DNA from 3 places in the Pseudomonas promysalinigenes genome. Region 1 is predicted to be linked to each of the others. Evidence: predicted binding sites of a transcription regulator. Region 1 holds the regulator's gene; each other region holds the start of a gene.
What was found. The regulator FliA, encoded in region 1, starts transcription of late flagellar genes. The targets are predictions, from matches to a motif close to CTAAAGTTTNNNNNNNNNNNGCCGNTAA.

Region 2: a site for FliA is predicted at 3,510-3,537, ahead of HU725_RS11935 (methyl-accepting chemotaxis protein). Genes of this name have one in related genera too.
Region 3: a site for FliA is predicted at 6,603-6,630, ahead of HU725_RS23225 (methyl-accepting chemotaxis protein). Genes of this name have one in related genera too.

What each region holds. Positions count from the first base shown of each region.
Region 1 is NZ_CP077094.1:3,464,933-3,475,118, reverse strand. It holds gene flhA (flagellar biosynthesis protein FlhA) at 1-892, shown strand, start outside; gene flhF (flagellar biosynthesis GTPase FlhF) at 904-2,211, shown strand; gene fleN (flagellar synthesis regulator FleN) at 2,305-3,138, shown strand; gene fliA (RNA polymerase sigma factor FliA) at 3,135-3,875, shown strand; gene HU725_RS15865 (chemotaxis response regulator CheY) at 3,983-4,357, shown strand; gene HU725_RS15860 (protein phosphatase CheZ) at 4,377-5,165, shown strand; gene HU725_RS15855 (chemotaxis protein CheA) at 5,178-7,433, shown strand; gene HU725_RS15850 (protein-glutamate methylesterase/protein-glutamine glutaminase) at 7,481-8,599, shown strand; gene HU725_RS15845 (flagellar motor protein) at 8,599-9,339, shown strand; gene motD (flagellar motor protein MotD) at 9,342-10,186, shown strand, end outside.
Region 2 is NZ_CP077094.1:2,631,912-2,642,097, reverse strand. It holds gene HU725_RS11945 (LysR substrate-binding domain-containing protein) at 19-912, shown strand; gene mtlD (bifunctional mannitol-1-phosphate dehydrogenase/phosphatase) at 931-3,096, opposite strand; gene HU725_RS11935 (methyl-accepting chemotaxis protein) at 3,605-5,230, shown strand; gene HU725_RS11930 (DUF3144 domain-containing protein) at 5,234-5,530, opposite strand; gene HU725_RS11925 (GGDEF domain-containing protein) at 5,615-6,463, opposite strand; gene HU725_RS11920 (isochorismatase family protein) at 6,582-7,070, shown strand; gene HU725_RS11915 (hypothetical protein) at 7,150-7,914, shown strand; gene HU725_RS11910 (hypothetical protein) at 8,106-8,516, opposite strand; gene HU725_RS11905 (hypothetical protein) at 8,590-8,943, opposite strand; gene bamA (outer membrane protein assembly factor BamA) at 9,045-10,186, opposite strand, start outside.
Region 3 is NZ_CP077094.1:4,380,654-4,390,839, forward strand. It holds gene HU725_RS22945 (hypothetical protein) at 435-632, shown strand; gene HU725_RS19920 (multidrug effflux MFS transporter) at 583-1,764, opposite strand; gene HU725_RS19925 (heavy-metal-associated domain-containing protein) at 1,840-2,037, opposite strand; gene HU725_RS19930 (hypothetical protein) at 2,183-2,569, shown strand; gene HU725_RS19935 (heavy metal translocating P-type ATPase) at 2,626-4,839, shown strand; gene cueR (Cu(I)-responsive transcriptional regulator) at 4,836-5,240, shown strand; partial or broken gene HU725_RS23220 (cache domain-containing sensor histidine kinase) at 5,600-6,529, shown strand; gene HU725_RS23225 (methyl-accepting chemotaxis protein) at 6,659-7,387, shown strand; gene HU725_RS19950 (AraC family transcriptional regulator) at 7,446-8,225, opposite strand; gene HU725_RS19955 (acetyl-CoA C-acetyltransferase) at 8,278-9,555, opposite strand; gene HU725_RS19960 (3-oxoacyl-ACP reductase) at 9,674-10,186, shown strand, end outside.

The DNA.
Region 1 (10,186 bases):
CGTGCATATTCGCGACAACCTCGACCTGCAGCCCAGCGCCTACCGTTTGACGCTTATGGGCGTAATTCTGGCCGAAGCCGAAATCTACCCAGACCGCGAGCTCGCCATTAACCCAGGCCAGGTGTTCGGTAGCCTCAATGGCATCGCCGCGCGGGACCCGGCATTTGGCCTGGAGGCCGTGTGGATCGATATCGGCCAGCGTGCCCAGGCGCAATCACTGGGCTATACCGTGGTCGACGCCAGTACCGTGGTGGCAACCCACCTCAACCAGATTCTGCAGAAGCACTGCCATGAGTTGATCGGCCACGAAGAGGTCCAGCAACTGTTGCAGGTATTGTCCAAAGCATCGCCTAAACTTGCAGAGGAACTGGTGCCCGGTGTCATTTCCTTGTCGGGGCTGCTCAAGGTCCTGCAGGCGCTGTTATCCGAGCAGGTGCCGGTACGTGACATACGCAGCATTGCCGAGGCCATCGCCAACAACGCGAACAAGAGTCAAGATACCGCCGCGCTAGTTGCGGCAGTGCGCGTCGGATTGTGTCGCGCCATCGTGCAAAGCATTGTTGGCGTTGAGTCCGAGCTGCCTGTCATCACGCTTGAGCCAAGGTTGGAACAGATCTTGCTCAATAGTTTGCAAAGGGCCGGGCAAGGTCAGGAAGACGGTGTACTTCTTGAGCCAAGCATGGCCGAAAAGCTGCAGCGCTCGCTGATCGAAGCCTGCCAGCGCCAGGAGATGCAAGGCCAACCGGCCATCCTTCTGGTCGCTGGCCCGATCCGGGCAATGCTGTCGCGTTTCGGTCGCCTGGCTGTACCGAATTTGCATGTTCTGGCGTATCAGGAAATACCGGACAACAAGCAAGTTACCATCGTTGCCACAGTGGGCCCCAACGGCTGAGGTAGTGGGTTATGCAAGTCAAGCGTTTTTTCGCCGCCGATATGCGTCAGGCCATGAAGCTGGTTCGTGATGAGCTGGGCTCCGATGCCGCCATCATTGGCAACCGCCGCATCGCCGGTGGTGTCGAGCTGACCGCCGCGCTGGACTACAAGTTGTCCGCGCTGGCCCCGCGCGTGCCCAATGCGGAGCTCGAAGAGGAGCTGCGCAAGACTCAGTCGCGTATAGCCACTGCCCAGGCAGAACTGGATAACCGCGCCGAGGCCAGCGAAGGTAATCGCCAATTGTTCGCCGGCCAGTCCTTGACCGCTGCCGAGCCTTTGATCGAGCCGCACGTCGACGTGCCGCCACCAGCCCCGGCTGCGACGCAGCCGGCAGTCGACCCGCGCCTTTTCGATGCCATGCGTTCGGAGCTGTCTGGGCTGCGCGAGCTGCTGGAAGTGCAACTCGGTTCGCTGGCCTGGAACCAGCTGCAGGGCAGCAAGCCGGCCCAGGCCAACCTCTGGCGCCGCCTGCAACGCATCGGCCTGTCTGGCCCCATCGCCCGCGAGCTGCTCGAGCTGACCAATGGGATCGAAGAGCCCCGCCAGGCCTGGCGCATGCTGCTGGCGCACCTGGCGCGGATGATTGCCGTGCCGCAGGTCGAACCGATCGAGGAGGGTGGCGTCATCGCCATGGTAGGCCCGGCCGGCATGGGTAAAACCACTACCTTGGCCAAGCTGGCGGCGCGCTATGTGCTCAAGTACGGCCCGCAGAGCCTGGCGCTGGTGAGCATGGACAGTTTCCGCATCGGGGCTCAGGAACAACTTAAAACGTTGGGCCGCATCCTCAATGTGCCGGTCACCTACGTCGACCCGGGGCAGTCACTGGCCGCAGCGCTGGAGCCGCTGTTGCGCAAGCGTGTGGTGCTGATCGATACCGCCGGCCTGCAGGCCAGCGACCCGGCCCTGCGCATGCAGTTGGAAACCCTGGCTGGCCGTGGCATTGCTGCCAGGAACTACCTGGTACTGGCCACCACCAGTCAAAAGCAGGTGCTCACCGCTGCCTACCACAGCTACAAACGCTGCGGCCTGGCCGGCTGCATCCTGACCAAACTCGATGAAACGGCGAGCCTCGGCGACGTGCTGAGCCTGGCCATCAGTCATGAACTGCCCGTGGCCTACTTAACCGACGGCCCGCGTATTCCTGACGATCTGCACTTGCCGCGCCCGCACCAGTTGGTGACCCGCGCGGTCAATGTGCAGTTGCAGGACGAGCCCAGCGAGGAGGCTATGGCCGACATGTTCGCTGATCTCTACCACAATCCGCGGCGCGCGGGTTGAGGATGAAACGTATGCAAAGTACCTACATTTCGGGGGCTCAAGTGCTGCCCCGCGTGTGGCTTGGGACCAAGCGAAACAAGGTAAACAATAAACATGGGTAGCATGCATCCCGTACAGGTGATCGCCGTCACCGGTGGTAAAGGTGGCGTCGGCAAAACTAACGTTTCAGTGAACCTGTCTCTGGCGCTGGCCGAGCTCGGCCGCCGGGTGATGCTGCTGGACGCCGACCTAGGCCTTGCCAACGTCGACGTGCTGCTGGGCCTCACCCCGAAACGCACCCTGGCCGATGTCATCGAAGGGCGCTGCGAGCTGCGTGATGTGATTTTGCAGGGGCCTGGCGGTGTGCGCATCGTGCCCGCTGCCTCCGGCACCCAGAGCATGGTGCATCTGGCGCCGGCTCAGCATGCCGGGCTGATTCAGGCCTTCAGCGAGGTTGGCGACAACCTCGATGTGCTGGTGATCGACACTGCTGCAGGGATTGGTGACTCGGTAGTCAGCTTCGTCCGCGCCGCCCAGGAAGTGCTGCTGGTGGTGTGCGACGAGCCGACCTCGATCACCGACGCCTATGCACTGATCAAGCTGCTCAATCGCGACTACGGCATGAACCGCTTCCGGGTTTTGGCCAACATGGCGCAGAGCCCGCAGGAAGGGCGCAACCTGTTCGCCAAGTTGACCAAGGTCACCGACCGCTTCCTTGACGTAGCCCTACAATACGTGGGCGCCGTGCCTTACGACGAAAGCGTGCGCAAGGCGGTGCAGAAGCAACGCGCGGTTTACGAGGCCTTCCCTCGCTCCAAGTGCGCCCTGGCATTCAAAGCCATTGCGCAGAAGGTCGACAGCTGGCCGCTGCCAGCCAACCCGCGCGGGCACCTCGAGTTCTTCGTCGAGCGTTTGGTGCAGCCCACCAGTGCAGGGCCCGTGTTATGAATGCCAGCGGCTTCAAGATGTACAGCAAGGCGTCCAAGGATGCCCAGTTCGAACTGGTCGAGCGCTACGCGCCACTGGTCAAGCGCATTGCCTACCACTTGCTGGCAAGGCTGCCTGCCAGCGTCCAGGTCGAGGACCTGATCCAGGCCGGCATGATCGGGCTGCTGGAAGTGGCGAACAAGTACGACGCCAGCAAGGGGGCGAGCTTCGAAACCTACGCGGGTATTCGCATCCGCGGGGCGATGCTCGATGAGGTCCGCAAGGGCGATTGGGCACCCCGTTCGGTGCACCGTAATACGCGCATGGTCAGTGATGCGATGCGTGCCGTGGAAGCAAGAACTGGCCGTGACGCTAAAGATCATGAAGTTGCTGCCGAACTCCAATTGAGTCTCGATGATTACTACGGGATTTTGAACGATACCTTGGGAAGCCGGCTGTTCAGCTTCGACGACCTGTTGCAGGACGGCGAGCATGAAGGGCTGCACGAGGACGGCGCCAGTGGCCAGATCGAGCCGTCGCGCGACCTTGAAGACGAGCGCTTCCAGGCTGCCTTGACCGATGCGATCGCCAACCTGCCGGAGCGTGAGCGGCTGGTGTTGGCGCTGTACTACGACGAAGAGCTGAACCTTAAGGAAATTGGCGAGGTACTGGGGGTCAGCGAGTCGCGTGTCAGCCAGTTGCACAGCCAATGCGCCGCGCGCCTGCGCAGCCGCCTGGGGGAATGGCGGGCGCGTTGAGCCAAGGTATCGTTGCAGTCGTTTCCACGTTGTACCGAATTAGATGAATACGCGTGCTCGGGGCCGAGCGCGTTTGAGACTGCTTGGAGGTCTACTTGAACAAAGACATGAAAATCCTCATCGTTGACGACTTCTCGACGATGCGGCGGATCATTAAGAACCTGTTGCGTGATCTGGGCTTCACCAACACCGATGAAGCCGATGACGGCACCACCGCGCTGCCGATGCTCGAAAGCGGCCATTACGACTTTCTGGTGACGGACTGGAACATGCCAGGTATGTCCGGCATCGACCTGCTGCGCAAAGTCCGGGCCCATGACCGCCTGAAAACCATGCCGGTGCTGATGGTGACCGCTGAAGCCAAGCGCGACCAGATCATCGAAGCGGCGCAGGCCGGCGTAAATGGTTACGTGGTCAAGCCGTTCACCGCCCAGGTGCTCAAAGAAAAGATCGAGAAGATCTTCGAACGCGTCAACGGCTGAGACACCTCAGGGGGGCGCCATGGAATCAAAACAGTCGTCTTTGGGGGAGTTCGAATCGACCCTGAAGAAGCATGCCCAGGAATTGGTCGAGAGCCTGGAACGGGGCCGTTTCGGCGAGGCGGTGCAGCTGATCCATCAGCTCAACCAGACCCGCGATCGTGGCCTTTATCAGGAGGTCGGCAAGCTCACGCGTGAACTGCACAGCGCGATCGTCAGCTTCCAGATCGACCCGCGCATGCCGCAAGCCGAAGAAGTTTCGCAGATTACCGATGCCACCGAGCGCCTGTCCTATGTCGTCAAGCTGACCGAGGGCGCGGCCAACCGCACCATGGACCTGGTGGAGGAGAGCACCCCGGTGCTCAACGACCTGGCCAGCGAGGCTCAGAGCCTGAGCCTGGATTGGCAGCGCTTCATGCGCCGCGAAGTCGCCGCGCCTGAGTTCCGAGAGCTGGTCAAACGCGTCGACAGTTTCCTGACGCATAGCACCGAGGGTAACCGCAAAGTCGCAGGCCACCTGAACGACATTCTGCTGGCCCAGGACTATCAGGACCTGACCGGCCAGGTGATCAAGCGGGTGACGGCGCTGGTGACCGAAGTGGAAAGCAACCTGCTCAAGCTCGTGCTGATGGCCAGTCAGGTCGACCGGTTTGCTGGTATCGAACATGACCACCAGCAGCTTCGTGCTGAAAAAGATCAAGAAAAACATCCAACTCGGGGTGAAGGTCCGCAGATTCATGCCGATAAGCGTGAAGACGTGGTGTCCGGTCAGGACGACGTCGACGATTTGCTGTCCAGCCTGGGTTTTTAAGGAGCACGTTTAATGAGCTTCGGCGCCGATGAAGAAATCCTTCAGGATTTCCTGGTAGAAGCCGGCGAAATTCTTGAGCAACTGTCCGAGCAACTGGTCGAGCTGGAAAGCCGGCCTGACGATGCTGACCTGCTCAATGCAATTTTTCGCGGTTTCCACACTGTAAAAGGGGGCGCCGGCTTCCTTCAGCTGAACGAGCTGGTGGAGTGCTGCCATATCGCGGAGAACGTGTTCGATATCCTGCGCAAGGGTGAGCGCCGGGTCGACGCGGAACTGATGGATGTGGTGCTCGAAGCACTGGATACGGTCAACAGCATGTTCGGCCAAGTGCGTGAGCGCACCGAGGTGACACCGGCCACACCCGAACTGTTGGCAGCCTTGTCGCGCCTGGCCGAACCTGCCAGCGCCGATGCCCCTGCCAGCGCCGATGCCCCTGCCAGCGCCGATGCCCCTGCCGCGCCGGTGCCACAAGCAGCGCCCGAGCCCGAGCCTGCGGCCAGCGAAGCGGACATCACCGACACCGAGTTCGAACAGCTGCTCGACTCGCTCGACGCGGTGAAAGCCGAAGCTGCCGCCTTCGACGCACAGATGCAGGGCGAGACCTTGAGCAACTCGGGTGACGACATCACCGATGCCGAGTTCGAATCGCTGCTTGACCAGTTGCATGGTAAGGGCCAGTTCTCGCCAGAAGTTACCGCTACGCAATCGGTAGTCGTCGCCACGCAACCTGCGAGCGATGAGATCACCGACGAAGAATTCGAATCGTTGCTGGACCAGCTGCATGGCAAGGGCACCTTCCAGGCCGATGCCTTGCCAGCCGCCAGCGCTGGGGCACAGACCGCCAGTGCCGCCGCCGCTGGCGATGAGATCACCGAGCATGAGTTCGAAGCCCTGCTCGACCAACTGCACGGCAAGGGTAAGTTCACCGGCGAAACGGCTGCTGCCCAGGCACCTGCTGCGGTGGCTGCACCGGTTGCGCCCAAGGCGGCCAGCAAGCCGGTCGCCAAGCCTGCCCCAGCTGCGCCTGCCGAGGCCAAGCCTGCAGCTGCCGCGCCAGCTCGCTCCCCGGCACCGGTTGCAGATAAGCCTGCCAGCGAGGCGGAAACCACCGTGCGCGTCGATACCGCGCGCCTGGACGAAATCATGAACATGGTCGGCGAACTGGTGCTGGTGCGTAACCGCCTGGTGCGCCTGGGCCTGAACAGCGGCGACGAGGCCATGTCCAAGGCCGTGTCCAACCTCGATGTGGTCACTGCCGATTTGCAGACTGCGGTGATGAAGACCCGCATGCAGCCGATCAAGAAGGTCTTCGGCCGCTTCCCGCGCCTGGTCCGTGACTTGGCGCGGCAGCTTAAGAAAGAAATCAACCTTGAGCTGGTCGGCGAAGAAACCGACCTGGACAAAAACCTTGTCGAGGCCCTGGCCGACCCGCTGGTGCACTTGGTGCGCAACGCCGTCGACCATGGCGTCGAGATGCCGGACGAGAGGGAAGCTGCCGGCAAACCGCGTACCGGCCATGTGGTGTTGTCGGCCGAGCAGGAAGGTGACCACATCCTGTTGTCGATTTCCGACGACGGCAAGGGCATGGACCCGAATATCCTGCGCGCCAAGGCCGTGGAAAAAGGCCTGATGGACAAGGACGCGGCCGATCGCCTGAGCGAGTCGGACTGCTACAACCTGATCTTCGCCCCAGGCTTCTCGACCAAGACCGAGATTTCCGACGTGTCCGGCCGTGGCGTGGGCATGGACGTGGTGAAGACCAAGATCTCCCAGCTCAATGGCTCGATCAACATCTACTCGGCCAAGGGCCAGGGTTCGAAGATCGTCATCAAGGTGCCGTTGACCCTGGCGATCATGCCGACCTTGATGGTGATGCTGGGCAATCAGGCGTTCGCCTTCCCCCTGGTCAACGTCAACGAAATCTTCCACCTCGACCTTTCGCGCACCAACGTGGTGGACGGCCAGGAAGTGGTGATCGTGCGCGACAAGGCGCTGCCGCTGTTCTACCTCAAGCGCTGGCTGGTCCAAGGGCAGGTGCACGAGGAGCAGCACGAAGGCCATGTGGTGATTCTGTCGGTCGGTACCCAGCGCATCGGCTTTGTGGTCGACCAGCTGGTGGGCCAGGAAGAAGTGGTGATCAAGCCCCTGGGCAAGATGCTGCAGGGCACCCCGGGCATGTCTGGCGCCACCATCACTGGCGACGGCCGCATCGCGCTGATTCTTGACGTGCCGAGCATGCTCAAGCGTTACGCGGCACGGCGTATCTGATTTTCGGCGGAGCACCCTGGCCGGGTGCCCCGCCTAATGGAGTGTTTATGGCAGTCAAGGTCCTGGTGGTGGATGATTCCGGTTTCTTCCGCCGCCGCGTTTCGGAAATCCTCTCGGCGGACCCGACGATCCAGGTGGTCGGCACTGCGACCAACGGCAAAGAAGCGATCGACCAGGCACTGGCGCTCAAACCCGATGTCATCACCATGGACTACGAAATGCCCATGATGGATGGCATCACCGCCGTGCGGCATATCATGCAGCGCTGCCCCACGCCGGTGTTGATGTTTTCTTCGCTGACTCACGAAGGCGCGCGCGTCACCCTCGACGCGCTGGATGCCGGTGCGGTGGATTACCTGCCGAAGAACTTCGAAGACATCTCGCGCAATCCAGAGAAGGTCAAGCAGATGCTGTGCGAAAAGGTGCATACCATTTCGCGCAGCAACCGCCGTTTTGGCAGCTACGCAAGCCAAGCCCCAGCGGTCGCCGTGACATCTGCCAGTGCTCCGGCGCCGGCCAGCGTAGCGCCAGTGCGCAGCGCCATACCCGCCCGTGCCCCGGCACCAGCTCCTGCTGCGGCGCATACCCCAGCGCCCAAGCGCAAGCCTTACAAACTGGTGGCGATCGGTACCTCCACCGGTGGCCCGGTGGCGCTGCAGCGCGTGCTGACTCAGTTGCCTGCTAACTTCCCGGCGCCCATCGTGCTGATCCAGCACATGCCTGCAGCGTTCACCAAGGCCTTCGCCGAACGCCTGGACAAGCTGTGCAAGATCAGTGTCAAGGAAGCTGAGGATGGCGACATGCTGCGCCCTGGGCTGGCGCTGCTGGCCCCAGGTGGCAAACAGATGATGATCGATGGCCGTGGCGCGGTGAAGATCTTGCCTGGCGACGAACGCCTGAACTACAAGCCGTGTGTGGATATCACCTTCGGCTCGGCGGCCAAGTCCTATGGCGACAAGGTGTTGTCGGTGGTGCTTACCGGCATGGGTGCCGATGGCCGTGAGGGTGCCCGCCTGCTAAAGCAGGGCGGCAGCACCGTATGGGCTCAGGATGAGGCCAGCTGTGTGATCTACGGTATGCCCATGGCGATCGTCAAAGCCAACCTCGCCGATGCCGTGTACAGCCTGGACGAGATCGGCAAACACCTGGTCGAGGCGTGCGTCTGATGGACGTGCTGAGCCTGATTGGGCTGATTCTGGCCTTCGTCGCCATCGTCGGCGGCAACTTCCTCGAAGGCGGCCATGTCGGTGCCTTGCTCAATGGCCCGGCCGGGCTGATCGTACTTGGCGGTACACTGGCGGCGGCTTTGTTGCAGTCACCGCTGCCGGCGTTCAAGCGAGCGCTGCAGATATTGCGCTGGATTTTTTTTCCGCCGCGGGTCGACCTGGCTAGCGGCATCGACCGCGTGGTCAACTGGAGCCTGACGGCGCGCAAGGAAGGCCTGCTCGGCCTGGAAGGCGTGGCCGATGCCGAACCGGACCCCTATGCCCGCAAGGGCTTGCAACTGCTAGTCGATGGCGCCGAGCCTGAATCGATCCGTAGCATCCTTGAAGTCGACTTTCTGACTCAGGAGAGCCGCGATATACAGGCCGCCAAGGTGTTCGAGAGCATGGGCGGTTACGCGCCGACCATCGGCATCATCGGGGCGGTGATGGGCCTGATTCACGTGATGGGCAACCTGGCCGATCCTTCACAGCTGGGCAATGGTATCGCCGTGGCGTTCGTCGCGACCATTTACGGGGTGGCCAGTGCCAACCTGATCTTGCTGCCGATCGCCAACAAGCTCAAAGCCATCGTTTTGCGCCAGTCGCGTTATCGCGAAATGCTGCTCGAAGGCTTGCTGTCGATAGCCGAGGGTGAGAACCCGCGCTCGATCGAGCTGAAGCTGCAAGGCTTCATGGAGTAGCCATGCGCCGTCGCCGTCATACCGAGGAACATGAAAACCACGAACGCTGGCTGGTGTCGTATGCCGACTTCATCACCTTGCTGTTCGCCTTCTTCGTGGTCATGTACTCGATTTCCTCGATCAACGAAGGTAAGTACAAGGTCATATCCCAAGCGCTGCTTGGGGTGTTCAACGACCCCGAGCGAAGCATGAAGCCGATCCCGATCGGTGATGAGCAGCCGCTGAGCGTGAAACCGGCACAGCCATTGATCAAGGACAGCGAGCAGACCGATGCCGGGTTGGCGCAGACCAGCGTCGACCCGCTTAAGGCGATCAGCGAGGATGTGCGCGATGCCTTTGGCGACCTGATCAAGTCCGACCAGATGACCGTGCGTGGCAACGAGTTGTGGGTGGAGATCGAACTCAACTCCTCATTGCTGTTCGGCAGCGGCGATGCGATGCCCAGCGACCAGGCGTTCGACATCATCGAGAAGGTCGGCAACATCCTCAAACCGTTCGCCAACCCGGTGCATGTCGAGGGCTTTACCGACAACCTGCCGATCCGCACGGCGCAGTACCCGACCAACTGGGAGCTGTCAGCGGCGAGGGCGGCGAGTATCGTGCGGTTGTTGGCCATGCAGGGGGTCAACCCCGCGCGCATGGCCTCGGTGGGGTACGGCGAATACCAGCCGGTAGCCAGCAACGACACTGCTGAGGGGCGAGCGCGTAACCGCCGCGTGGTCCTGGTGATCTCCCGCAACCTTGAAGTGCGCCGCAGCCTGACCGGCTCGGGCACTGCCAATGCCACCCCGGATGCAGCGCTTCGCCGTGCTGGCACACAAAGTGCACCGCCAGCCCCAGCCGCGAC
Region 2 (10,186 bases), 830 kb from region 1:
CCGATTGAAATCCTTACCATGCCTGCAGGCTTCCCTGGGTTGCCTTCACTCAATGCGCTGCGCGTGTTCGAAGTGGTGGCGCGTCAACTGAACTTTCGCCTCGCCGCAGAGGAACTGGGCGTTACGCAGGCAGCTGTGGCCCAGCAGGTGCGCGGCTTGGAGGCGAGCTTGCAAGTTCGCCTGTTCGAGCGCCTGCCACGGGGCGTAGGCTTGACCGATGCCGGGCGTAGCTATGCTGCGAGCATTCGTAGCGCGCTGGGGATGATCGACGACGCCACCCGTCTGCTGCGTCCGACGCCATCTCAGGTTACGGTCAGCGTGACGCCATCGTTTGCCTCCAAGTGGCTGATTCCACGGCTCGGTCACTTCGCCGAGGCCCATCCCGACATTGACTTGCGCTTACTGGCCACCGACCGACTCTCACATTTTCACACCGATGGCGTTGATATCGCCGTGCGGTACGGCCAACCGCCATTTGGTGGCGGGTTGAACGTCGAACGGTTGATGGACCAGAGCATCGTTGCAGTGGCCAGCCCAGGGTTGCTGGCTGAGCGGGGTAAGCCCGACACCTTCACCGCATTGCAGGGGTATGTGGCCCTGCATGACGGGCACGATTTCTGGCCAGCGTTCAGCGCGGCCTTATTCCCAGGCCACCCGCCAGCGACTGCGAAAACCGTGCGTTTCAACCAGACATCTTTGGCCATCGATGCCGCGCTCGGCGGGCAGGGCATCACCCTGGCCAGCTTGGCTTTCGTCAAGGCCGACATCGCGGCCGGCCGCTTGGTGCAGGTGTTTGCCCAGTGTCTGAGGCTGGACCAAGCCTTTTACCTCGTGTGGCCCCGCCGCATGCACGAGCCTCAAGCGCTGAGCACGGTCAGGGCGTGGCTCAGAGCCCAAGTAGCGGAAAACTGAGCCCGCCTCTGCAAGGCATCAAGGTTGCTGGTGATTGGGCGCACTGCGTTGTGCCACCGGCGCTGAAGGTGCTGCAGCCCACTGAGCGCTGTCGCGCTGCTGCAAACGATGGAAACTGTCGGCGATAATGTCGATGATCGACGCGTCCTCAACCGGATGCAGGCCAGGGTAGGGCTTGCCGTGGTAATCGCCATCATGGGTCAGCACCGCGTCGACCCGTTCGCCGCTGGCGTTGTACAACTGCTTCATGCGCTGGGCCTCGCGGTCCTTGGCCGAGTTGCAGCGCAACGCATAATGAATGGCCAGTGCCGCCCCCTGAGCCAGGGCGGGTGTGGCAATGCCGTGCTTTTTGGCCAAGTCGATGCTGCTGAAGATTCGCTCGTTACGCTGCAGTTTGCGCATCGGGTCACGCCCTACACGGGCGCACGGGTCTTTGAATGAGCGCTTGCAGCGCTCCAGAAAGACATCGGCAAACTGCGCAACGACTTCGGCCAAGTCTGGGTACTCGGCCACCAGCGTGGGCGCCACTTCATCGTGGATAAGGCGTTGCGCCAGGGCACTGACACGGTCATCACCCATACCCTGGCCGACCCAGGTGTACCCCAACAGGCTGGCGTACCAAGCGATGATTGCATGGGGGCCGTTCCACAATCGGTTCTTGATGATCTGAATCGGGGTGATGTCCTTGACGGTCTTCACCTGCCGCAGCCGCTCCAGCAGGTCGCCGCCGCGTTCGACATACAGTGGCATGTCCGGCTCGCTGTTGAACAGCACCAAATGCAGCTGGCTCATGGCATTGCTGGATTGGGCAAAGGGCCTGAAGCGGCTGATCAGGCGCTGATATTCAGCAGTTGGGCGCGCCGGCTCTTGCTCGTCCTCCAGGCTGTTCTGCAACATCTGCGACTTGATTCGCAATTGCCGAACCAGCGCATCATTGCTGATCTTGGACACGATGCGGCTGACCACTGTTTCGGCAAAATGCGTCTTGAGCAGCACCTGCCTGGCGATGTCTGGAGCGCAGAGCGCTGCCAACTGCGTTTGCACATGCCGCCGTACGAATGCTGCGCCGCCGATCTTGTTCAGCACGATCAGCAAGGTCAGTTCGCGGCCCCGCCGCTCGAAGCGTTGCAGCAAGCCCTTGGCAATTACCGCGGCCTGTTGCTGGATAGCTTGCTCAGGCAGGCTCAAGCCTATGATTTCCGAATCGTTGTACATCTGGATGACCGCCTGCTCATCATCCATGTCGATCATGCGCACATTTTCGATGGTCTGGTCGAACGCGCTGGCCCCATAGCGCACGCTGTAACTGCCGAATGCGGTAATGGTCTCCCGGAGCATGGGCGAGCGGGTCGCTGCGATGATCTCGCAAGGCCGCGTGTAGCCGTCCCAGTGGGCAAATACCTGAGTGAGATAGCCGCCGCCAATAGCACCGAAACCATGAATCCCCACCCGGAACTGATTGAACGAGGTGGGGAAAGGCTCGGCCAGTTCTGGCATACCCAGGTCGGGCACGCACTCGCTCAGGTCGGCAAGAAACGCGTGCATGCTGCGGTAGGCCTTGAGTGCGCCTGCCTTGACCTCAGGTGCGGGTGGTTTGATGTCTTCGATCAGAATTGCCTGGCCTTCGGCGCGGATAGCCGAGAGCAGCCCGTTTTCCGAGTCCTCGACCATGAAACATTGCTCTGGCGCGCAATTGAGTGCCCGCGCCGCTTGCAGGAATATCTCTGGGTGAGGTTTACCTTGGCTGACTTCATCGCCACAGACGGTGATGTCGAAGTACTTGAGCACGTTGGCATTGATCAAGTATTCCTCGGCGATCGCGCGGCGGCTGGAGGTGGCCACGGCCATGGTCAGGCCGGATTTGCGCAGCCGCTCGAGCACTTCCAGCAAACCTGCCTTGATCGGTACGCCATGATTGCGCACATGCTCAAGTTCCAGCTCATCGGCGCGCTGACGAATCTGTGCGTACGGGAAATCTTCGCCGTTGTGGGCCTTGGCGAGGGCTTCGGCTTTCTTCGCACTCAAACCCAGCGAACCGATGAGCGTCTGCTCACTTAGCGCCCGGCCAAAGATTTCCAGTGAGGCCTGTTTGAGCGTCTTGAACCGCAGGCGCTCGGTGTCGAACATCGTGCCATCCATATCGAAGATGGCGCTGAGAATTTTTTTACCCTGAAACAAGATCATTGGCTGTCGCCCCTTTTAGGTTGGCAGGAAACCGTACGTCTTCGGTGAATGAATGACGTGTGAATGCACGCACTGCAGCGTGGCCAGTCAGGTAGGGGGTAGGCGGTCGACAGGGGGGCGCTGGGGCGCTACCCAGAGGTAGGGCGCAACGGCGCGGGGAGTGCAGAGGAGGATGGCGATCTTTGAAGCAAGGCGGGTGATGGCGTTGGCTTTGAATTCACGCCCACTGGCTGCCGAAGGGGTGGCGGACAATGGGCGCACATAGCGATGGATACGTGTGATTCCGAGCATAAGGTAAGGGTTTTCCTTCTCTGGTGACTGACGTTCCTTTTTTACCCTTGCACGTATGGGCACGCTGATGCAAGGCGTAAGCAAGATTCGTTCGTTTATCGAACACAAGCACCTGCCATGCCCTCAAGCATGCGTCAGCCTCTCCGATAGCTGCTCACCCACCGTCGAAATTTCGACCCAACGTGGTGACAACCAGCACTGAAGGAGTACTGCTTGCATGTTTGCCAACCTGAAAATTCGTACCGGAATGGCCTGGGTGCTGTTGCTGTTCAGCATGACCTTGTTGTTTTCAACCGTCAGTGCTTGGCGTGCGGCGCTGGGCAGCGACGCGCAGATAAACGAGCTGGACCAGACCGCTCATCAATCTGACCGGTTGAACAACGCCCTGTTGATGGCGATTCGTTCCAGTGCCAACGTCTCTTCAGGATTCATCGAGCAACTAGGTGACCATGACGAAAGTGCGAACAAGCGGATGGCACTTTCGGTCGAGTTGCTAGGCAAGAGCCAGGGCCTGGTGGATGAATTTGTAGAAAACATGCGTGATCCGGCCCTGCGCAAGCTGGCAATGGAGCTGCAGGCGACGTTCGGCGAGTACGCTAAGGCCGTGGCTGGCCAACGCGAAGCCACCCGTCAACGCTCGCTGGACGCGTACTTTAAGGTCAACATCGATGCCGGAAACGCCATGGGTCGGCTGCAGGCACTGCGCCAGCAGTTGGTGGCTGCGCTGGGCGATCGCGGCCAGCAGATCATGCAGGAGTCCGACCGCCGCCTGGCGCGCGCGCAACTGCTGAGCCTGGGGTTGCTGGCGGTGACCTTAATGCTCGCGGCGCTGTGCTGGGCGTTCATCGCCAAACGGGTATTGCACCCGCTGCGTGAGGCTGGGTTGCATTTCCAACGAATTGCCGGCGGCGACCTCAGCGTGCCGGTCCAGGTGCATCAACGCAACGAGATCGGGCAATTGTTCCATGAGCTGCAGCGCATGCAGCAGAGTCAGCGTGAAACGCTGGGCAGTATCAGCGACTGCACCCGGCAACTGTCCGACGCAGCGCATGCCTTGAACAGCGTTACCGAGCAAAGCGCAGAAAACCTTCGGCAACAGGGTCAGGAGCTGGAACAGGCTGCCACCGCCGTCACTGAAATGACCACAGCCGTAGAGGAGGTGGCGCGTAACGCTGTCACCACTTCCCAAGCTACCCAGCAATCCAATCAGTTGGCGCAAAGAAGTCGCCAGCAAGTCAGCGAGAACATCGATGGTACCCAGGCCATGACCGACGAGATCCAGACCAGCAGTGCCCATCTGGAGCAGTTGGTCGGGCAGGTGCGGGATATTGGCAAGGTCCTGGAAGTGATCCGTTCTGTATCCGAACAGACGAATCTGCTGGCGCTGAACGCGGCCATCGAGGCGGCCCGTGCCGGAGACGCCGGGCGCGGCTTTGCCGTGGTGGCCGACGAAGTGCGCACCCTCGCTTACCGTACCCAAGCCTCGACCCAGGAAATCGAACAGATGATCGGCCGCGTGCAGCAGGGCACCGAAGCGGCAGTGGCCTCGATGCAGACCAGTACCCGCCGCGCCCAGTCAACGCTTGAAGTGAGCCTGGCCTCGGGCCAAGCGCTGGAAGGCATCTACAGTGCTATCAGTGAAATCAACGAGCGCAACCTGGTGATTGCCAGTGCAGCGGAAGAACAGGCGCAAGTGGCCCGTGAAGTTGACCGCAACCTGTTGAATATCCGCGAGTTGTCCGGGCATTCGGCGCAAGGCGCGCAGCAGACACGCCAGGCCAGCCAGGCGTTGTCCGGGCTGGTCGGGGAAATGACGGCGTTGGTGGGGCGGTTCCGGGTTTGACGTTCAGCGCTGTTTGCCAAGGACGTAGTGGTCGAACTGATCGATGTACTCGTCGACGTTGTCCTCAAGCATCATGCGGTACTGGTCGCTGAAGTACTTGACGATTTCCTCGCGTGCAGCAGCCATTTCAGCGCCGGACTTGAAGTTACGGGCGCTGATCCAGGCGCTGAAACGGCTGGCGGCAAACGTCATCGAGGCGCTGACCTTGCCGACGTCGGCAAGGGTATCGATCTGCTGATTGGCCAGGTCGATATGCGCATCGGCGCGGTCGTAGAATGCCTGGTCGGTGGCTTGGGTCATGACGATTTACCTGTGTGGGCGTGTGTTGCGGGCGCAAAGCATGCCACAGCAGATCGCCCGTGCGCAGCCGTTGCCGGCAAAGCCCTACCTTGGGAAAGACCTGCGCCGCTTGTTGCGGTACATGTCGCTATCGGCGCAGTTGAGCAACGCGTCGATGCTGTCGCCGTCGGCCGGGTAGCAGGCCACCCCAATGCTGCAGGACGGCATGGGCAGTGAATCGGGCTCGCTGGCCAGCGGGGCTGCCATGGCAGCGAGGATCTGCGCCGTCTTCTCGGGCACCGTGCCGGCATGCACACCGCACAGTAATACGGTGAATTCGTCGCCCCCCATACGCGCCACCGTGTCCTGAGGCCCGACACACCCCTCCAGCCGCCGGGCGACCTCGCACAGCACCCGGTCGCCGATGGCATGCCCGTGCACGTCGTTGATGCCTTTGAAGTCGTTGATGTCCAGAAACAACAAGGCAAAAGGAACTGCCTGACGCACCGCACCGGCCAGCCGTTCGCTGAACAGGGAGCGATTGCAAAGCCGGGTCAGCGAGTCGTGGTGGGCGAGAAAGCGCAACGCCTGTTCGGCCTGAGTCAGTGCTGTGACATTGCGTGCCACGCCGATCCGGGCGCCAACCTCATCGGACCAGAATGCTGACCAGAGGATATGCACCACCTCACCGTCCTTGCGCAGGTAACGGTTGCGAAAGTCGCTGTGGGCCTGGCCGTTCATCACCCGCACGATCGATGCGCGCGTGGCGTCGAGGTCATCAGGATGCATGTAACGGGTGATCGGCGTACCCACCAACTCGTCGGCTCGGTAGCCGAGTAACGCATGGCAGGCATTGCTGACGAAAACGATGATGTTGTCCCTGTCGACCACGAAGACGGTGTCCAGCATCAGCTGAATCAGCTTGGGGTAAAGCGCTTGAAGGTCAACTGGCATAGGCGCGTACGACGGGTCGGGCTGGGCGAAGCCAGCATACACAGTGCCGGGCCGATTCCACCAGTAGCCATTGATGCAGATATACTCCGCGACCGTTTCGAGCATTCAGGAGTCGTTCATGCAGCAGGTTCTGCTCATCGTTGATGTCCAGTCGACCTTCAGCCCCCCGGAGTGGCTGGTCGATGGGATCAGGCTGCTGTCGGCGAGCATACCCGCGGTGGCATCGGTTGAACTGCACGATGAACAGGTGACGCCGTTTCAGCGTCAGTTGGGTTGGCACCCGGCCAGTGAAGATGAGTGCCTGGTCGAAGTCGACCACGTGTTCGTCAAGCATGGCTATGGTCAGACCAGCGAGGCGATCGCTCACCTCAAACAGATGGGCGTCGAGCGCGTGCTTGTCTGCGGCATGCAGACCGAAACCTGCGTGCTGGCCGCAGGCTTCGCTTTGTTCGATGCCGGGTTGTGCCCGACCCTGGTGACCGACCTCACCGTTGGCTCATCCCTTGACCGCTCTGGCAAGCTGGGCATAGACCTGTGGAAGCACCACTTCGGCAACGTGACCTCGCGCGCCGAGGTGATGGCCCAACTCATGTTGGCAGGGCAATGAATAAACCGCGAAAAGCCTTTGCGCATCGTTTAGCATTGGGGCGCCGCCCACCAGGCCCCACTCACACGCACCAGCGCCAATGACCGCCCTCTACCTCAAGTTCCTCATCACCCCCACACTCATGCTGGCCATCTCGCTGGCAGCCAGGCGCTGGGGCACGCAAATTGGTGGCCTATTGTCCGGGCTGCCGGTGACATCAGCCTTGGTGGTGCTGTTTCTCAGCCTTGAGCAGGGCCCTGGCTTTGCCCTGCAGGCCGTACCTGGCGCCTTGGCCGGTCTGGCGGCGGTACAGGCAACCTATTTGTTCTACTTCTGGGTCACACGGCGTATTGGGGCATTGCCTGGCTGCATAACCGCCCTGGCGGTTTATGCCGCAGCGGCGCTGCTGATGAGCCATCTGGGATCGGTCGTACTTTCAGTGGGGGTGACCCTGGCGCTGTTGAGTGCGATCATCCTTGCGACGTCGCAACCGGCGCCCGGCAGTGCTGCCAAGGTCGTGCAAATGCCACGCTGGGTGATCCCGATGCGCATGCTGACGGCCACTGCACTTTTGCTGGCGATCACCGCAAGCGCCCAATGGCTCGGTCCTGTGGCCAGTGGGCTATTGGCGCCGATTCCCGTCATCGCCTGGCCACTGGCGGTATTTGCCCATGTGCAGGGAGGGCACCGTGAACTGGGTGCAATCGTTCGCGGCAACGCCATAGGTGCCGTGGGTGTGCTGGGCTTCTATCTGATGGTCAAGGGGACTCTCGAGCAGTGGGGCAGCGTGCCGTCGATTGCCGCCGCCGTGGTGCTTGCGGTAATGGCCACATTCCTTTTGGCCAAGCTGCTGTCGCGCCGCTGAGGGTACTCGATGCTCCGCAACCTTGTCCGCGAGCCCAGGCTTGATAGCGGCGCCATGCCAGTGAGCAGCAAGCGCACCGTCCCTTGGTAGCCCCCCTGGCAGGGGGCAGCGAAGCCTAGGTGGGATTGGGCTATTGCCCATTCCGACGGCGTAGTGCGGCCAGGGCCCAATGGCGCCCGTTGGTTGGATGCTCAGCGGCGGTAGTGGTGGCGATCGTACTGGTAGTGGCGGCGATCGTACTGGTAGTGATGTGCGCGTTCGTGGCGGCGTTCCCAGTCACGGCGGCGCTCGGCCTCGCGCCGTGCCTGCTCGCGCCGCCACTGTGCCCGGCGCCATTCTTCGCGGCGGCGGTCTTGGCTGTGATAGTGCCAGCGTCCGTCCCGCCAATAGCGGTCATCGTGAGCCAGCAGCGGCCCCGGACGACCCTCGGCAACGCTGGCAACGCTCGGCCATGGGCTCTCGGCCCGTACGGTTGGCGCTTGAACTACGGTTTGATCGGGCAGGGCCAATGCTGCAGTGTTAGCTGGCCTGGCAGACGCCGGGGCAATCGACGCCAAGGCCAGCAGGCCAGCGAAGAGCACGCGCGGGAGAATGAATTTCATGACTCAGGCAACCCCCAAGGTTGTCGTTGAATATGCGCAGATAGACAAGTTATGGGGGAAAAGTTCTGGTTATTCAGTGTATTGGTGGCTCAATACCCTTCAACCAGACCAGTGGCCGTGTCGGGTCATTGCTGCTCATGCGCGCGAATGTGTCTGACTCGAGCATGGCTTTGACCTGAGCGCCCATGGCAACCAGCCGTTCGGCCAAACCTGAGTCGATCTTGCCGCTGTCTTCCAGCGATACGCCGCTTTGGCTGTGTTGAATGGCCAAGTGGTACTGTTCAGGTACATCACCACTGACGGCCAGGGTGATCGTATAGCGCGAGCCGAGCAGGGAAGCAAGGTGGCGTTGCACCAGATCGAGCAGCGATGTGTGGCTGTCGTCGTGCAGTGCCGTGGCCAGCGCAGTGGGGGCGAAGGGGGGCATGTGGTTACCTGAAAGGCTTGTCATATGGGTTTGAGCTTAGCCGAAGCTACTGTGAACTTGGGTTAAGCGAGGGTAAAAGCCGGTAATTTGCAGGCCTTGCATCAGAAGGTCTGCCCCAGCGAGAACTGGAAGATTTGCGTCTCGGCGTTGTCCGGCTTTTTCAGCGGTGCTGCCAGGCTGAAGCTCAGCGGCCCCAGGGGGCTGTACCAAGTGACCCCCACGCCCAGGGATACAGCCAATTGGTTCAAGTCGACGTTGCCGCACCCTTGGGTCGTGGAGAGGTAGCACTTGTCGGAGTAGACGTTGCCCGCGTCGACGAAAACCGAGCTGCGCAGCTGACTCTGATTTTTGATGAAAGGCATCGGGAAGAGGTACTCGGCGCCGCCAGTCACCAGGATATTGCCGCCAAGCACATCGGTGTCTCGGTCAGAGTAGTAGGCCTGGCCGGCGCTGGCATAGTTGCCGGTGGCAGGGGTGCTGCGCGGGCCGAGGGTGCCGTCCTTGAACCCGCGCACCGTGCCTTGGCCGCCGGCGGTGTAGCTTTCATAGAATGGCAGGCCATCGGTGGAGCCGTAGCCGTTACCGTAGCCTAGCGTGCTGTGCAGGCGCAGCGTGGTGTCGCTGCTCAAGGGCAGGAAAGTCTGCCCGGTATAGTCGAGTTTGTAGAACGACAGGTCGCTGCCAGGCGTGGTGGCCATCAGTGTCAGGGACTGCGAGTGGCCTCGAGTGGCGAGCACGCCTTTGTTCAGTGTCGACTCGGACCAACCGATCGAGGCCTTGAGGTTGTTGAAGCTCTTGCCCTCGCGCTCGATGAAGTCGTAGATCTCGTCGGCGCTGTAGGTGCCTGGGTTGATGTCATCGTGCTGCAGGGTCAGGCCATACGTCAGGCGCGACGTTTCGTTTATGGGGTAACCGAAGTTGACGCCTGCCCCATAGCTGTTGATTGCGTAGTATGAAACCCCGTCATCGTAGTAGTCGCTGTAATCAGTCGTGCTGTAAAACAGGTTGTAACCCAGGCTAACGCCGTCTTCGGTGAAGTAGGGATCGACAAAACCGAAGTTGTACTTGGTCTGGTACTCCGAACGGGTCAGGCCGATGGATACCTTGTTACCGGTGCCGAGGAAGTTGGTCTGGCTGATCGAGCCACCCAGGATCAGGCCCGCGCTCTGGGCGAAACCGACACTGGCGGTGATCGAGCCGGAAGCTTGCTCTTCGACACTGTAGTTGACGTCGACCTGGTCGT
Region 3 (10,186 bases), 920 kb from region 1:
GTTTCCAGAGGCCAGCCTTGGCTACGCTAATCGCCCCCAAGGCAAAGTGCTCGACCGCCAGTATAAGCCGCAGAAAAGCCGCATCCGGCAGCTCGGAACCTGTGCAGGTAAGCCCGAATGACGCTGGGTAGGGTGACCCTCGAATCGGTCGATGTGGCGGGCAAAGCTCTACAAACCAGAGCAGGAGGGAAAATACTGGGCATAAGGAAGGATGGCCCAGAGCGTGCTGCGACTCTGCCGACAGTACCCTTCCTCAAGTAGCGCAACTCAAAGCGAAGCTTCTACTTCAATTCAGCCGAAGCCTATGGAAACTTCAGACAAACCCTTGAGACAACGCCCCGACCGCCAGTCCGAACACCCGCTCGGGCCATGGCAACGGTTGTGCGCAGCGCTACACTATCTGCGCCCCTCTTGCCAATCGGAGGTATGCCGCGATGAAAATTGTCGTCAGTACGTCGACCCGCAACCCCAACTGCCCCTGGCAGGTCAGGCTCGACCAGCATGTAGTGAGTTTTCGCAGCGAAGCCGAGGCCCGCGCCTTCGTCGCTACCCTACAAAATCGCCTGCAGGCCCCTCACTCGCTCATGCAGGGCGCGCTGCCTGAAAGCGCCGGGTCAGCAATGCGACACTGACCACCAGCACCCCGCATAAACTGATTACCAGGCTCATGGGTATTGCACTCCCGTCATGAAGCACACCGACCAGCGCTGCTGCAGCGGCAGCGACGCTGAACTGCAGGCAGCCCATCAATGCCGACGCGCTGCCCGCCCGAGCGCCCTGGCCGCTCATGGCACAGGCGGCCGCGTTTGGAATGATGCACCCTAGGCTGGCGATGCAGACGAACAGCGGCACCAGCAATGGCCACAGTGCAGCGGGTTGCAGGGCCGCAACAGCCAACAGCGAGAGGCCCGCCGCGAGGTACACCCAGACCGCACGGCTCAGCAGAAATGCCGGGCCTCGCTTGACCAGAAGGCGCGCATTGACTTGCGCGACCAGGATGAAGCCAGCAGCATTGGTGCCGAACAGCCACCCATAATGTTCAGCAGGTACGCCGTAGAGATTTATGAAGACGAAAGGTGAACCAGCGATGTAGGCAAACATACCGGCAATGGCGATCCCCCCCGTCAACGCGTGGCCGAGGAACACACGGTCGGCCAACAGACGCAGGTATTGGCGCAAGGCACCCGACAGTGGCTGGCGCGGCATATGCGCCGGCAAGCTTTCCGGCAGGCCAAGGGTTACGGCCAATAAGCTGGCTGCACTGAACAGGCTTAGCGCCAGGAAGATCGACTGCCAACCGGCGAAGTTCACCAGCACCCCACCCAGCATCGGTGCCAGGATCGGAGCCAAGCCCATCACCAGCATCAACTGCGAGAACACCTTGGCAGACGCCACCGGGTCGCACTTGTCGCTGACGATGGCCCGCGACAGGACCATGCCGGCGCAACCGCCCAGCGCCTGGACAAAGCGAGCGATGATCAACGTGTCGAGGTTGGGCGCATAGGCGCAGGCCAGTGAGGCAAGGGTGAACAAAGCCACCCCGAATACCAAAGGCTTGCGCCGACCAAACCGATCTGCCACAGGCCCATAGGCCAGCTGACCGATCGACAAGCCAAGGAAATAGGCCGCAAGAGTGGCCTGTACGTGTTTTTCATCGGTGGCGAACGCCTGCGCCATGGCCGGGAAGGCGGGCAGGTAGAAGTCGATCGCCAAGGGCCCGAACGCACTGAGTGCGCCCAGAATCAGCACCATTCGCAGGTTCATCAGAAATCCATAGCATGCTAAGCAAGCTGCTAAGTCTACCTGCGTCGGGCCCTGTGTGTCGCGATCAGGCTGCGGTTATGTCAACTCGGCCTGGTAGCCTTCTTCACGAATGGCCGCCAGCACCTGCTCAGCCGTCAGTGTGCTCTGCACGTTGACTTTTTTGCCGGCCAGATCCACGTCAACCTTGGCTTGTGCATCCAGCGCCTGCACTGCTTGCGTCACAGCTTTCACACAATGGCCACAGGTCATGCCTTGTACATTGAACACTTGCATGGGGAATGCCTCCTTCGGGGTTTTGTCCAGTTTCAAGCTTGCCATCGGGTCAAGGTCAAGTTCTGCGTTGCGCGGCCGGGCTGGAAATCCGCGCGCACCTCAGCCAAGCTGCGCCTTTGACGATCGCGCATGCAGGAGGTTTTTCATGTTCAGGACAGCAGTGGGCGCAGTCGGGCTACTGGCCGCACTAGCCGCAGTGCCCCCGGCCAGCGCCGAGAGCAACTCGGACTACAGCGTACTGATCATTTCCCGGGAACGCCTGGAGGTGGCGACCAGTTGCGAGATCGGCGTGTACCTCAATGACCAGCTTTCCGGTCGGGTATTCCAAGAGCAGTCCACATCCTTCAACCTGCCGCCTGGCCCGGTGGACGTGCGCCTGCGCCTGCTGCCTGGGCAAATGCCCGGCTGCGCTGCCGGTATCGAGGACCAACGCAGCACACGGCTCAACCTGCAAGCGGGGCAGATCAACAAATACCGTATTGCCATGGGCCACAATGGCCTTGAGTTGCGACGAGCCAGCCTGGGCTATTGACCTTCCCTGCGTGGCAAGGTTGATGCTGTGCCCAAGCCCTGCCGAGGAGCAAAGCCATGCCCGCCACCACACTGCCAAGCCGAACCGTGGAACTACAGATCACCGGTATGACCTGCGCCAGCTGCGTCGGCCGGGTCGAGCGAACATTGGGCAAGCTACCAGGGGTCGAACAAGTTAGCGTCAACCTGGCCAATGAACGGGCTCATCTGCAAGTGCAGCAGGCAGTCGACGATGCACTGTTGATCAGCGCCGTCGAAAAAGCCGGCTACAGCGCCAGCCTGCCACAAGCCACGGAAAGTGCCCGGCAAGACATCCAGTGGCGGCTGCGCACCGAGCGCCTGGCCGTCGTGGCCGCCTTGCTGCTGGCACTGCCGTTGGTCTTACCCATGCTGGTGCAGCCGTTCGGCCTGCACTGGATGCTACCTGCCTGGGCGCAATTGGCCCTGGCCACACCCGTGCAATTCATACTCGGCGCACGCTTTTACCAGGCCGCCTATAAAGCTGTGCGCGCCGGTGCTGGCAACATGGATCTGCTAGTGGCCTTAGGCACCAGCGCAGGTTACGGCCTGAGCCTATACCAGTGGGCCACGGCCCCGGTCGGCACGGCCCCGCACCTGTATTTCGAAGCGTCGGCGGTGGTGATAGCCCTGGTATTGCTGGGCAAGTACCTTGAAAGCCGCGCCAAGCGCCAGACCGCCAGTGCCATCCGCGCGCTGGAGGCATTGCGCCCGGAACGCGCCTTGCGGGTGGTTGATGGCCACGAAGAGGAAGTTGCGATCAGCGCGCTGCGCCTGGACGATCGGGTGCTGGTCAAACCCGGCGAGCGCTTCCCGGTCGACGGTACCGTCGAAGAAGGCAGCAGCCACGCTGACGAAGCGCTGATCAGTGGCGAGAGCCTACCGGTGGCCAAACAACCCGGCGACCGCGTCACTGGCGGAGCCATCAACGGCGAAGGCCGGCTGCTGATTCGCACCGAGGCGCTAGGCGCGCAGACCGTGCTGGCCCGCATCATCCGCCTGGTTGAAGACGCACAAGCGGCCAAAGCACCGATCCAGAAGCTGGTCGACCGGGTCAGCCAAGTGTTCGTCCCTGCGGTGCTGGTGCTGGCAGTAATCACCTTAATCGGCTGGTGGCTGGCCGGCGCGCCGGTGGAGACGGCGTTGATCAATGCTGTCGCCGTACTGGTGATCGCTTGCCCCTGTGCCCTGGGCCTGGCCACGCCGGCTGCGATCATGGCCGGAACGGGCGTCGCGGCGCGCCACGGCATTCTGATCAAGGATGCCGAAGCGCTGGAACGCGCCCATGCAGTCAACCGCGTGGTGTTCGACAAGACCGGGACTCTCACCTCCGGCAGCCCGCGGGTCGTTCACAGCCAGGCGCAGGGGATCGACCACGCCGAATTCATGCGCCTGGCCGGCGCCCTGCAGCGGGGCAGCGAACACCCCCTGGCCAAGGCGGTGCTGGCTGTTTGCACCGAGCAGGGCCTGGACGTGCCTGAAGTGAGCGATAGCCTCTCACTCTCCGGCCGCGGCATTGCCGGTTTCGTACGGGGCCACGCGTTGGCGCTTGGCAACCGCCGCCTGCTCGATGAAAGCGGCCTACAACCTGGCGAGTTGGCGAGCAAGGCACAAGCCTGGGAAGCCGAGGGGCGCACGCTGTCCTGGCTGATTGAGCAGGGTGAGGCGCCACGCGTACTCGGCCTGCTGGCGTTCGGCGACAGCCTCAAGCCCGGCGCCGAGCAAGCCATCGCTGCACTGCACGCCCGCCATATCAGCAGCCACTTGTTGACCGGCGACAACCACGGCAGCGCCAAGGCGGTGGCTGACGCCCTCGGTATCGATGATGTGCACGCCCAAATGCTACCGGCCGATAAGACCGCCACCGTAGCTGCGCTGAAAAAGGACGGGGTGGTGGCCATGGTCGGCGACGGTATCAACGATGCCCCGGCCCTGGCCGCTGCCGACATCGGCATCGCCATGGGCGGTGGTACTGACGTGGCCATGCAGGCTGCGGGCATCACGCTGATGCGGGGTGACCCGCGGCTGGTCCCTGCTGCGCTGGAAATCAGCCGCAAGACCTACGCGAAAATCCGTCAGAACCTATTCTGGGCCTTCATCTACAACCTGATCGGCATCCCCTTGGCCGCACTGGGTTACCTCAACCCGGTCATGGCCGGGGCTGCGATGGCGCTGTCCAGCGTCAGCGTGGTCAGCAATGCCCTGTGGTTGAAAACCTGGGCACCCACCAGCAGAGCCGAGGAGGCCCAATGAACATTGGCCAGGCGGCCCGCCGCAGCGGGCTCAGCACTAAGATGATCCGCTATTACGAGGCCATTGGTTTACTCAAACCGGCCACGCGCAGTGACAGCGGCTACCGCGTTTACCACGCCGAAGACCTGCATAGCCTGGCGTTCATCAAGCGCTCCCGCGACCTGGGGTTTTCTTTGGATGAAGTGGGCAAGTTGCTGACTCTGTGGCAGGACCGCGGGCGCGCCAGTGCCGATGTCAAGGCTCTGGCAATGCGTCACATCGATGAGCTGAACCGGCGCATCGAGGAGCTGGAGAGTCTGCGTGACACGCTGGGGGACCTGGTTGCCCACTGCCAGGGAGACGATCGACCGGATTGCCCCATTCTCAAGGACCTGGCCAAAAACGCGGGCTGCTGCCATTGAGGAGCTTGGTTCGCACTTCACGGCATGGAGAGGCGACAGCGTCATAATTGTTTGGTATGCCATATTAGCCTGCCGCCGACCGAATCGTCGTCAAATGCGACTTCGCCCAATAAATACGGGCGTCTGGCCTAATTTTTCCCTGGGTGCTGCCGATGTAGTTGCTACCTGCCTCGCGTGCAAAAAACAAAACCCCGGGAGCGTCGATGAACATCAAACAAAAACTGACTTGGGCCTTCGCGGTGATCGCGGGCTTGCCCATCGTCCTCGTAGCCACCCTGGTGGTCCTCAACCTGCGCGGCGAAGCCCGCGACGGTTTCCTCGACAGCAGCAGCCGGGAAATCCGTCAGGTCAGCAATGCGATGAACATTTTCTTCCAGGGCATCGACCAGAATGTCGCCTACCTGGCCTCGCAGCCGATGGTGGCGGCCACCGGCACCAACCTGAACAAGTACATGAGCGCCACCCCGTCCAACGAACTGGGTGAACAGGATCAGCAGCTCATGGACTTCTTCACCCGTCTGGCAGAGTCTCACCCAGGCTATGCCTATGTTTCCTACGGCGTGAGTGACGGCGGCTATGTGTGCTGGCCAGCCGGGCAGAAGTTCGTCAACTACGACCCGCGCCAGCGCCCGTGGTATCAGCAGGCCATGGCCAACCCCGGCAAGACCGTACGTACTGGCGCCTACTACTGGGCTGCCGACGATGCAGTGCTGATCAGCACCGTACGCGCCGTACCCAACCAGCTGGGCAACCCAGGCGGGGTGGTCAACATCGATGTTTCGCTCAAGGGCCTGACCGAGATCGTGAAACAGATCAAGCTGGGTGAAAGCGGGTACCTGATGCTGGTGGAAAGCAACGGCAATGTCATGGTCGACCCCCGCGATGCCAGCCACAACTTCAAGCAGCTGGGCAGCTTCGGTGATGGCTATGCCGAGCTGGCCAAGGCCGGCAAAGGTCTGGTCGAGGTGCAGATCAACGGTGAGCGCTACATGGCCAACGTCTACCCGGACGAGAAACTGGGCTGGACCTTCATCGGCCTGATCCAGCAAAGCGAAGTGATGCAGACCACCACACGCCTGACCTGGCTGATCGGGGCTATCGCGCTGGTGCTGGCAGCCGTGTTCGCCGTGCTGGGCGCGGCGTTCGCCAAACTGATCGTGCGCCCGATCAACAGCGTCACCAGCGGCCTGGAAGACATTGCCCAAGGCGAAGGCGACCTGACCCGCAACCTCGACGTGCGTGGGCGCGACGAAACTGCGCAACTGGCGAACTGGTTCAACCAGTTCCTTGGCGCCATCCGTAGCCTGATCCAGCACATCGGCTCAGCCGCCAGCAAGATCCTCAGCACCTCCACCAGCTCGACCCAGGTTTCCAGCGACATGGCCGAGGCCGCTGGGCGCCAGCGAGAAGCCGTGGACATGGTCTCCACTGCATTCCACGAGATGGTCGCAACCGCCAACGAAGTGGCCCGTTCGTGCAGCCAGGCTGCGCAATCGGCCGATAGCGGTCAGCAGCAGGCCCGTGAAGGGCAGCAACAGATTGACGCGGCAGTCAGCAGCGTGGACCGCCTCAGCCAAGAGATCGAGCAGTCGGCCCAGTCGATCCAGCAACTGGAGCGCGACAGTAACGCCATTCAGTCCATCCTCGGCACCATTCGCTCGATTGCCGAGCAAACCAACCTGCTGGCGCTGAACGCCGCCATCGAGGCGGCCCGCGCGGGTGAACAGGGCCGTGGTTTTGCCGTGGTGGCCGATGAAGTTAGGGCGCTGGCCAAACGCACCGCTGACTCGACCGCCGAAATCGATGGCTTGTTGGGCAACCTGGCCAGCCGCACGGCAGAAGTGGCTGGGCAGATGCATGCCAGCCTGGAGGTGTCGCAGCAGTCGGTCAGCCGCATCGGTATGGCCCGTGACAGCTTCGGGCAAATTCGCGAGTCGGTAGACATCATCCGCGACATGAACACGCAGATCGCTACGGCAGCCGAAGAACAGCACCAGGTGGCCGAGGACATCAACCGGCACATCAGCCAGATTCATGGCGACGCGCAGTTGGTAGCTGAGTTGGCCCAGGCAGCGCGCCAGGACTCCGAGAGCCTTGCCGGGCTGTCCAATGAACTGGATGCCCTGGTACGCCGCTTCCGCACCTGAGTACCGATGCCCCGGCCCTTTCGCGGGTTTACCCGCGAAAGGGCCGGGGCGGTCTACATCAAAACTTCAGTTCTCCCGGCGTCGCTCCAAACAATTGCTTGAAGGCCGCGATGTAGGCAGAGGTCGAATCATAGCCACAGCCCAGCGCCGCGTCGGTCACGCTTTGCCCCGCCTCCAGCAACGCAAGCGATGACAACAAACGCATCCGCTGGCGCCAGTTGCGAAAACTCAGGCCGGTTTGGCGCTGAAACAAACGCATCAAGGTCTTTTCCGAGCACCCTAATTTCGCCGCCCATCGTTGCAAGGTATGCGCCTTGTCCGGCTCGGCGATCAGGCTGTTACACAACGCCTGCAGGCCTGGATGGCTCGGCAAAGGCACAGAGAACCCAACCTCCGGTAACGTGCGCAGCTGGTCCAGCAATACGCTGACCAGGCGCCCTTCGGCGCTATCGCCTTCAGGGTACTCGACCGGCATCAGGCAGAACTGCTTGATCAGCTCACGGGCCAAGGGCGTCACTTCCAGTACCCGACAGTGCCCCGGCGCCCATTGGCACGCATCACGACGGATGTACAAACTACGCATCTCAGCCTGCCCGGATGCCACCACATCGTGCTCCACACCAGCGGGTATCCAGACGCCCCACTGCGGCGGAGCGAAATAATTGCCACCGTTGGTATAAACCCCCAGTACGCCGCTGATCGCATAACAGAACTGGACCCAATCATGGCTGTGTCGCGTCGCATAGGAACCGGCGTGAAGGCTTTCGACACGCGCATAGACAGGCCGGGGCAAGTGTCCCAAGGCTGGAATAGCGCGAGGATGTCCGATCAACTGCATAGCCAATTCTTGTAGTGCCGAGCAGCCAAGCCTATCAGAGATCGCCTTCGCCTCACCGCTCGACGATAACCGTCACCCCCTGCCCGCCCGCTGCACAAATGGAAATCAGCCCGCGGCCTTTACCGGCCTTGGCCAGCAACTTCGCCAGGTTGGCCAGAATCCGCCCGCCAGTCGCTGCGAAGGGGTGCCCTGCCGCCAATGAACTGCCCTTGACGTTGAGCTTGCTGCGATCGATGCGCCCCAAGGGCGCATCCAGCCCTAACCGGTCACGGCAGTATTGGGCATCCTCCCAGGCTTTGAGGGTGCATAGCACCTGAGCGGCGAAGGCTTCATGGATTTCGTAGTAATCGAAGTCCTGCAAGGTCAGGCCATTACGCGCCAGCAGCCGCGGCACCGCGTACACCGGCGCCATCAGCAGCCCCTCTTGGCCTGTGACGAAATCCACGGCAGCGGTTTGGCCATCGACCAGATACGCCAGCACTGGCAGGCCCTGCTCTTGAGCCCACTGCTCGCTACCCAGCAGCACCATCGAAGCACCATCGGTCAGTGGCGTGGAGTTGCCGGGCGTCAATGTGCCCAGGCCGCTGCGGTCGAAGGATGGCTTGAGCCTGGCCAGTTGCTCAAGGGTCAGATCGGTACGCAGATTGTTGTCACGGGCCAAGCCCAAAAAAGGCGTCAGCAGGTCATCTTGCCAACCTTCGTTGTAGGAGGCCGCCAGGTGCCGATGGCTGTGCAACGTCAGTGCGTCCTGCTCGGCGCGGTCGATGCCCCAGGTTTGCGCCATGCGCTCGCAGTGCTCGCCCATCGACAGCCCGGTGCGCGGCTCGCCGTTACGCGGCAGCTCAGGTTTGAGATGGCTCGCCCGTATTTGCAGAAACGGCTTGAGTCGCTCGGCCAAGGTTTTGCCACGGTTAGCCTGCAAGAGGATACGCCGAAGCCCTTCATTGACCCCGATCGGTGCATCGGACGTGGTATCCACGCCGCCGGCAATGCCACTGTCGATCTGCCCGAGGGCAATCTTGTTGGCCACCAGCAGCGCAGCCTCCAGGCCAGTACCGCAGGCTTGCTGGAGATCGTAGGCAGGCGTCTGCGCCGACAGACGGGAGCCGAGTACGCATTCGCGGGTCAAGTTCATATCCCGCGAATGCTTGAGCACAGCCCCCGCCACCACTTCCCCCAATTGCAGCCCGTGCAAGCGATAACGCTCGATCAGGCCCTCCAGGGCCGCAGTCAGCATCGCCTGGTTGCTGGCGTTGGCGTAAACGCCATTGGAGCGGGCGAAGGGAATACGATTGCCGCCCAGGATCGCGACCCGACGAGTTGAGCTCATGCGTATAGTCCTCCGTTAACCATTCGATCCGTACAGCCTAGGTGTTTTTGCCGCATTCGAACGACCTTGGCATAAAGTTGGTCCACACTTGCAAGCTTGCCTTCAGGGAGACCCGCACATGAGCGATCGCTATCTCGGCTTTGCCAACTCCAACCTCGGGCGTCGCCTGGTAGATGCCCTTGGCCTGCCGAGCCCGGCGCCGCTGGAGCGCTGGCAGGCAGGCCGCCTGCGCCCGGTTGAAGGCGCGCTGGTGCTAGGTGGCGGCCCCTTGGCAAAGCAAGTCGAAGCCATTGCCCCGCGACTGACCGACACCCTCTACAGCTTCAATGGCCAAGGCCTGCAGTCACCGCAATGGGTCGCCGGGCTTGGGCCCAAGCTCAAGGCCGTGGTGTTCGACGCCAGCCATTTGTCCGACAGCGACCAGCTCAAGCAGTTGCGCGAGTTCTTCCAGCCATTGCTGCGCAGCCTTGCCGCTTGTGCTCATGTGGTAATTCTCGGGCGCGCTCCACAGACCCTCGACGACCCGCTTGCCAGTGTCGCGCAGCGTGCCCTCGAGGGGTTCAGCCGCTCGCTGGCCAAAGAACTGCGCAACGGCGCCACCGCGCAATTGTTGTATGTGGACGAAGGCGCG